DNA from 2 places in the Cognatiyoonia koreensis genome. Region 2 is predicted to be linked to the other one. Evidence: riboswitches for the same ligand, from Rfam matches in the RefSeq annotation. Region 2 holds a riboswitch; the other holds the start of a gene.

Region 1 (4,257 bases), on a different contig from region 2:
AAACGTCGCCATCAGCGCGCAACCATTCGTGTTCTTCAGTATATTTCATAGGGTCGTCTTCCTTCTAGCGTTTGAAGTTGGCTGGTGTGAATGGCAGTGACGTCACGGTTAGCGACTGGCGCTTACCGCGCAATTCGCCCCAGACCGTCGTGCCGGGTTTTGCAAGCGCCGTCGTGACATAGCCCATCGCGATGGGGCGGTTTACGGTCGGTCCGAAACCGCCAGATGTAATTGTTCCGATGGGGACGCTTGCGTTTTCTTCGGCGAAAAGCTGGACACCTTCGCGCATTGGCGCGCGTCCGTCTGGGAGGAGACCGACACGTTTGCGCGATGAGTTGCTTTCAATTTGTGACAAGATTCTTTCGGCCCCGGGAAAGCCAGCGGCGCGTGCACCACCCTGCCTGCGCACTTTCTGGATTGCCCATGTCAGCGCCGCTTCGACGGGTGTTGTGGTTTCGTCGATGTCATGGCCGTAAAGGCACAAGCCGGCTTCTAGCCGCAAGGAATCTCGCGCGCCAAGGCCGATGGGGGCCACGTCCGGATGGTCGAGCAGTGTTCTTGCAATGCCCATTGCTGCTGTCGCAGGAATTGAGAGTTCGTATCCGTCCTCTCCGGTATAGCCCGAGCGTGACGCCCAGACCTCGGTACCGGCGATGTCGAGTGTACTTACGTCCATAAATTGCATGTTGGCAGCGCTTGGATCTAATGCTGACAGCACGGTCTCGGCTGCCGGCCCTTGCAATGCAAGCAGTGCGCGGTCTGTCAGTTCTGTCACGGTGACGTCAGGTTCGAGTGCCTTTTTCATCCGGGCGATGTCGCTCGCTTTGCAGGCCGCATTAACCACAAGGAAAACATGATCGCCCCGGTTGGCCAGCATCAAGTCGTCGTCGATCCCGCCAGTCGCATTCGTGAAATACCCGTAGCGTTGTCGGTCAGGTTTCAGTCCGATGATGTCAACGGGGATCAGGGTTTCCAAGGCAGCAGCGGCGGCTTTATAGCTCGCCCCTTTGACGATCACCTGCCCCATGTGACTGACATCGAAAAGCCCAGCCTTTTCGCGGGTATGCAAGTGTTCCTTCAGAACGCCCATGCCGTATTGCACCGGCATGTCATACCCTGCAAAAGGCACCATTTTCGCGCCAGATTCTGTGTGAAGTGCATGGAGGGGAGTCTTTTTCAGGTCTGTCATCACGCCTTTGCCAATCTCTTGCTGGCGTGATTCTGGAAATCCGTCAGCACTGATCCTGCACAGGTAATGACCTGCGCTTCAGTGCCCCCTCTGTCCATTTGCCTGAGATCATTATCCCTTCGGCGACCGCTTTGCGGTTCTCTCCAGAGTCTTATACACCTTTGGTCCTTTGGCCTGAGAGTTTCCGAGGCGGTTGCTCCTTCGGCACCGGGACTACCGGTTCTCCCAAAAGTGTAGGAAGACGCTACATCGCGTTCCCGAGCCTGTCAAAATGAATATCTGGATCACCGGTCCGTCCCTCTGTCATAGAGGTGACTTGACAGTTCACTGCTGCTGGTTGTGACTTGCATTGACTCAAGCTTTGGAGGCTTTGCATGAAATCCCGTTTTTATCCCCTGTTCGCCATCATTTTCGCCGCTGCTCCGGCTGCTGCGGATGTCACGATCAGTCACGGTTATTCTGCATTCGGGGATTTGAAATACGGGCCGGATTTCAGGCATTTCGACTATGCCAACCCGGATGCGCCAAAAGGCGGCACGATGAGCCAGCGACAGCTGTTCGGTATTCCGACGTTTAACAGCCTAAATGCGTTTATCGTCAAAGGAGACTACGCACCCGAAGTCGGCGTCCACATGTACGATAGTCTGATGGTGCGGGCCAATGACGAACCTGACGCGATGTATGGGTTGATTGCCGAAACCATCGAGTATCCGGATGATTACTCCTATGTCGTCTTCAACATGCGGCCCGAAGCGCAATTCCATGATGGCGAGCCGTTGACCGCTGATGACGTGGTTTTCACTGTCAATGCGCTCAAGTCCGAAGGTCATCCCTACTATCGCAATCTGCTAAGCGATCTGACAGACGTCACGGCCGAGACACCACATCGCGTGCGGTTCGATCTTGCACCGGGCGCTGGACGCGGGTTTCTTGGCGATCTTGCCGGCCTGTCCATCCTGCCAGAACATTTCTACGAGGGAACGCCATTTGGCGAGTCTTGGATGACAATTCCTGTGGGGTCCGGACCCTATATCATCGACAACGTCGACGCGCCGCGCAGTATCAAATTCTGTCGGAATGATGAGTATTGGGCCGCCGATCTTCCTGTGAATGCAGGCCGCAACAACTTTGATTGCTTTGCCTATGAGTATTTTGCTGATGACACTGTCGGACTGGAAGCCTTTGCCGCCGGGGAATACCTTTTCCGCACGGAAAATCGCGCGGCGAACTGGGCGAACAGCTATGATTTCCCAGCAGCTGTGCGCGGGGATGTGCAGAAAATCCTAATACCTGACGGTCGTCCTGCCAACGCGCAAGGCATCTGGTTCAACTTGCGTAATCCTGTTCTTCAGGATGTTCGCGTTCGGCAAGCGCTGGAATATGCGTTCAACTTCGAATGGACGAACGCAACGCTGTTCTATGACGCCTACAAGCGCACCGATAGCTTTTTTGAGAATACTGACATGGAGGCCATCGGAGTGCCCGAGGGCGCGGAACTCGCGCTGCTTGAAGAGTTCCGCGACCAGCTTTCGCCGGAAATTTTTACAGAACCTGCCTATATTCCCTACGCAGGAAGCGAAGCGCCGCGAGATCGCGCCGCGTTGCGCAAAGCAGGCCAGTTGCTGGATGACGCCGGCTGGAGCGTCAGTGACGACGGGTTGCGCGTCAACGCCGCTGGCGAGGTATTGCGATTGGAATTTCCCGAAGACAGCAGGAGCCTTGAACGGGTTCTGATCCCTTTTATCGAGAACGCGAAATCGATCGGTGTGGACATCGTCTTTGAAGTGCTGGACCCGGCGGCTCAGAGCCAACGCCGCGAGGTCTTTGACTTTGATCTGACTTTGGCAAGTTGGGCCGTATCTGTCACGCCGGGCGCAGAATTACGTGCGTTTTATGGATCGAATGCCGCCACGACTGACGGCAGCAACAACCTGAGCGGTCTTGCCGATCCAGTTGTCGACGCCTTGATCGAAAAGGTTGCTGCAGCGGAAAGCCGTGAAGACCTGACTGTTGCCGCCCGCGCGCTTGATCGCGTTCTGCGGTCCAAGCATGTCTGGATCGGCAATTGGAACGGTGGCGGGCACCGCGTTGCCCACTGGGACGTGTTCGGCATTCCGTCTGAACCTGCCCCATTCGATTTCTTCCGGAATGTCGATTTCTGGTGGTTTGACGCCGAGAAATATCAGGCGATGGTAGATGCTGGAACGCTGGCTGATCGGTTCTAAGGTTCAGGGAAAGAGCGCTTCGATCTTATCCGTCACCTGGCGGGACAGTGGATCGATTTGCGAGCCAAACGTGTCAACGACATTTCCGTCTGGGCCGATCAGAACCTTGTTGAAGTTCCAACGGGGGACAAAACCTGTTTCTGCGTTCAATGACGCAAAGAATGGATGCGCCGCATTTCCTTTGACGCTGGTGATCGTCGTCATGGGAAGGTCAATTCCGTACTGCAATTCGCAAAATTCCTTGACCTCTGCATCGCTGGCCAGTTCCTGATTGAAATCATCAGATGGCACTGCAAGCACGACAAGCCCCCGTTCCCGGTAGGTGTCATAGAGATCCTGCAAGCTGCGATACTGGCCGGTGAAAGCACATTGCGATGCCGTGTTCACCACCAAAACGGGCTGTCCTGCCCATTGCGAAACGGCGAGCGTGCCTCCGTCGATCGAGTCAAACGTCGTTTCCAGATCGAGTGCCTTCGCAGGCAAACCGACGCAGATCAGCACGGCCATACAGAATGAGCGAAACATCATAGCCCCCTTTTTGATTCATATACGGGTCCGCGCGCCAATTGGATGACTGTTTGTCGCTCATCTTGCGACCTGATGGATCTGTCCGGGGAACACGACACGGACGCTGTCTTCGCTGAAGTTGTCAAAGCCCTTGGTCCATTTCCGATCCGGCCAATGGACGTCAAGCACGCCATCCTTTGGGCGGTAAGCAGCGGTATAAAGCGTTCCGAACCCCGACGAAAACGCCGTGGAATAAAGCGGCGGACGTAGAAACGCGCCGATGAACTTTTCTTGCGTTTCAGGATGCAGGGTCAGGCGCTGCAATAGATAGCGCTC
Region 2 (4,257 bases):
CAGCGCGAAATCGCGGGATCGTTCGGCCCGCAAAAACAGCGTCCGGTTCGTGGTGGCGTCCAGAAAGGCGCGGTCATGTGAGGTGACGACCACTGGCACATCTTGTGGCAAGCGCGCCAGCCAGTTCTGCAACAGGCCGATCCGCTGCAGATCAAGGTGGTTCGTCGGTTCGTCGAGGAGGAGCACATCGGGTTCCGTGATCCAGGCTGCTGCCAGCATTGCCGTTCGCTGCCAGCCGCCGGACAATGCGTTCAGCGCGGTTCGCTGGGTCTCGTAAGGCACCGACAGATCATCGAGTGCCACATCGACACGCCAGCTTTCGTAGTCGGCCTGATCTTGCGGCAGCGCGGCGCGAACGTAGTCGTAGAGGGTGCGGTTCAAATCGCCGTCGGGCAAATGCTGGCGCACGTGACCCACCCGCAGGCCGCGCCCGCGCGTGATATCCCCGGTGGTGGGGTCTTCGGTGCCATGCATCAGGGCAAGCAAAGACGATTTGCCGCGTCCGTTGGCCGCGACAAGGCCAAGTCGGTCGCCTTTGGACAGGGTCAGATTCAGATCGGTGAAAAGCGGGTCGCCCAGCACAAGGCTGACGGCGTTAAGATTGATCACGGACATAGATTGGTCTTTCGCAACAAGGCGTGCGCGCTTTGGCGCGGGAACAGGCAGACCGGGTTCTGGTCAGCCCTGCAAACGGATTTACAGGGCGGAACGGGGACCATGCTGAAGTCGGCGGATGATACGCATGCTCAGCTTGTGCCCTCCTGTCAGGTTAGTGTTGCGATAGGCCAAGGGTATTTTCGAACGTGGCGTCGGGTCAAGACCTCCGCGCCAATTAGCGCAGGGCGCGGCCCTTGATGATTGCTTCCTGCCCGAATTTCTCGCGGATTTTGTCGGCGGCCTGTTCGGCTTTGGCACGTTTGCCTGCATCCGGGTCAAGCAGATCACCTTCGCGGTCGGCTTCGGCGGCTGAGGCAAGGTCGCTGATCCCGACGCCCAGCAGGCGATACGGTCCCTTGTCCCCGACCTGATCGAACAGCCCGCGTGCGGTGCGATAGATGACATCGGCCAGTTGCGTGGGGTGGTAGAGCGACTGTCGCTTTGTAATCAGTTTGAACTTGGATGACTTCAGTTTCAGCGTCACGACCCGCCCGGCCTTGTCCGTGGCTTTGGCGCGCGACGACACTTTTTCAGACATGCGCCACAGATGCCCGTCCAGGATGTCGGGATCATTTGTATCTTCGTGAAACGTTGTTTCGTTGCTTAACCCTTTGACGGGTGTGTGCGATGAAATGCGCCGGCCATCTTCGCCGCGGGCCAGCGCATAGAGCCGCTCTCCCATGCCGCCGAAGCGGTCGTGCAAGTCGCGCCTGTCCCAGCGCAGCAGATCGTCGAAGGTACGAATGCCAGCGCTGGCGAGGTTTTCCTGCGCAACGGCCCCGATGCCCCAGATCAGGCGCACCGGCTTGGGCCGCAGGAATTCGGTCGTTTCGGCCTTGCCGATAATCGAAAAGCCGCGCGGTTTGTCGAGATCGGATGCGACTTTGGCCAGAAACTTGTTGTGGCTCAGTCCGATCGAGCCCGATAGCCCGATTTCGACTTTCATGCGTTTGACAAGGCGGGCGAGCATGACGGCTGGCGGATGCCCGTGCAGGCGGGCCGTGCCAGTCAGGTCCATGAACGCCTCGTCCAGCGACAGGGGTTCCACGACAGGTGTCAATTCGTCCATCAGTGCGCGGATCGCCTTGGACGCTGTTACATATGCGTCAAATCGCGGGCGCACGACCACCGCATCGGGGCAAAGCTTTAGCGCCTGAAACATCGGCATCGCGGATTTCACGCCTTTGATCCGTGCGACATAGCATGCGGTCGACACAACGCCGCGCCGCCCGCCGCCGATGATGACGGGTTTGTCCGCCAGTTCCGGGTTGTCGCGTTTTTCGACCGAGGCATAAAACGCATCGCAATCCATGTGCGCGATCGACAGGTCGAACAATTCGGGGTGACGAGTCACACGGGGGCTGCGACACTGCGGACAACGTCCAGCGCCTTCAAAGGTGGTCAGGCAGTCGCGGCAAAGGGCTTGCATGTGGATCAGGATACGCCTCCGGAGGCAGGGGAACAATGACAGAACAGGATTTCGTCGGGGCAAAAGTGGCGTTGTTCGTGGGTGATCGCCTGCTGATCACGCTGCGCGACGACAAGCCCGACATTCCCTATCCCGGTCTATGGGATTTCCCAGGCGGCGGGCGCGAACCCGGCGAAACACCTGAACAGACGGTTTTGCGCGAGGTGCGCGAAGAAGTCGGACTGGTCGTTCCACAAAATGCACTGATCTGGAAACGGCGCTACGCCGCAGAGTATCTGCGCGACACCGACGAGGCGGATGCGCAGGTCTGGTTCTTTGTCGGTCAAATTGCGCCAGACATGGCGCGGCAGGTTGTTTTTGGTCATGAGGGACAAGGCTGGGCCTTTGTAACCTTGCAGGGCTTTCTGGGCATGCCGCATGTCGTTCCGTCCTACGCGCAACGGCTGCGCGACTGGATCGCGGCGACGGGGCGCAGAACGGATGGCATCTGAACGGGCCATAAACCGCTTTTGCCCGCAGAAATCATTTGCACGGAATCAATTGCAGGCATATGGGCTGGCCACAGTAAACGCGTCCGCCGGGAGAGTCTGGCAAGGTCAGCGCCGAAGGAGCAACCGCCCCGGTCACTCTCAGGCAAAAGGACCGGTGGGGGTATAAAACGCCGAAGAGAGGCCTTGATTGGTCCGCCGAAGGAGCAAGCCCGCGAAACCGGGTGAATCTCTCAGGTTCAAAGACGGTGGGGGCAGTGGTTACAGGAGACGTACCATGCCTCATATCGCGATCCTCGGTGCCGGAATTACCGGCGTTACGACGGCTTATTCCCTACAGCAGCGCGGTTTTGACGTGACGGTTTATGACCGCCAGCGTTATGCCGGAATGGAAACCAGTTTTGCCAATGGCGGGCAGTTGTCTGCATCGAACGCCGAAGTCTGGAACCAGTGGTCGACTGTCATCAAGGGTATCAAGTGGATGATGCAGGGCGATGCGCCATTGTCCGTCAATCCGCGCCCCGGCTGGCACAAGGTCAGCTGGATGGCGCAGTTTCTTGCCAACATCCCCCGTTACAAGACGAATACGATCAAAACCGCAGGTATGGCCGTGGCCGCGCGCGCAGGTCTGGCCGAAATGGCAGACCGGTCCGGCGTCGATTTCGATTTCAGCCCTGCCGGTATCCTGCATTTTTACATGGCTGAAAAAGATCTAAAGCATGCGCGGATGGTGAACGGTTTGCTGGAACAGGGCGGACTGGAACGCCATGAGTTGACTGCTGACGAAGTGCTGGCGAAAGAGCCCACACTGCGCGGTGACGTCATTGGCGGGTTCTGGACCGAGAGCGACAGCACTGGCGACATCCATAAATTCACGATGGGTCTGGCCAAGTGGCTGATAACGCAAGGCGTGACTTTCAAGCTTGGTGCGCCGGTCACCGACCTGCATGTGCGCAAGGACGGCGTTTACATCGAATGTAACCATGAAGAACGTTATGACGGGGTAGTTGTTTCTGCCGGTGTCGCGAGCCGCAAATTCGCCCAGCTTTTGGGGGACAGCGTCAACATTTACCCCGTGAAGGGCTATTCGATCACCGTCAATCTTGATGACGCCGAAAGCCAGGCGGCCGCCCCGACTGTTTCGCTGCTGGACGACAAGGCCAAGATCGTTTGTTCGCGCCTTGGCAAGTCCCGGTTCCGCGTAGCGGGCACGGCCGAATTCAACGGTGAAAACCGCGATATTCTGGATCGCCGTGTACGCCCCCTGATCAAGTGGGTGGAAACGCATTTTCCAGAGGTTTCGACAGAAAATTGCGTGCCTTGGGCCGGTTTGCGTCCGATGATGCCAAACATGATGCCCCGTGTCGGGCAGGGTAAGTCGGATCGGGTGTTCTATAACACGGGTCACGGCCACCTTGGCTGGACCCTGAGCCCAGCCACAGCAGACGCGATTGCCCATACCATGACAGCGCGTTTTCAAAGCAACAGCCACCCCCTGATCCACAAGCCAGCGTTGCAGGAGGCATAAGCTTTACCTACATGGGGTGTAAGGGACAGGAGATTACACCCCATGGATTTACAGACTATTTTTGCTGAGTTTGTCGGCCCGAACATCGTTTATCTGTTGCTCGCGGCCTTTATCATTATCTGTATCATGGCCGGTGTCCGCATCGTGCCGCAGTC

Evidence for each region. Region 2 has a riboswitch for glycine ahead of BMY44_RS13420 (D-amino acid dehydrogenase). Riboswitches for the same ligand answer to the same signal wherever they lie in the genome.
Region 1: it holds a riboswitch for glycine, as region 2 does, so the genes downstream of both, gcvT (glycine cleavage system aminomethyltransferase GcvT) here and BMY44_RS13420 (D-amino acid dehydrogenase) in region 2, are expected to answer to the same signal.

The regions. Positions count from the first base shown of each region.
Region 1 is NZ_FOIZ01000001.1:1,482,833-1,487,089, forward strand. It holds gene gcvH (glycine cleavage system protein GcvH) at 1-49, opposite strand, end outside; gene gcvT (glycine cleavage system aminomethyltransferase GcvT) at 65-1,189, opposite strand; glycine riboswitch at 1,342-1,427, opposite strand; gene BMY44_RS07340 (extracellular solute-binding protein) at 1,564-3,414, shown strand; gene BMY44_RS07345 (glutathione peroxidase) at 3,418-3,939, opposite strand; gene BMY44_RS07350 (C45 family autoproteolytic acyltransferase/hydrolase) at 4,000-4,257, opposite strand, start outside.
Region 2 is NZ_FOIZ01000002.1:345,261-349,517, reverse strand. It holds gene BMY44_RS13435 (ABC-F family ATP-binding cassette domain-containing protein) at 1-615, opposite strand, end outside; gene BMY44_RS13430 (DNA polymerase IV) at 833-2,086, opposite strand; gene BMY44_RS13425 (NUDIX domain-containing protein) at 2,122-2,577, shown strand; glycine riboswitch at 2,655-2,741, shown strand; gene BMY44_RS13420 (D-amino acid dehydrogenase) at 2,852-4,102, shown strand; gene BMY44_RS13415 (SPFH domain-containing protein) at 4,145-4,257, shown strand, end outside.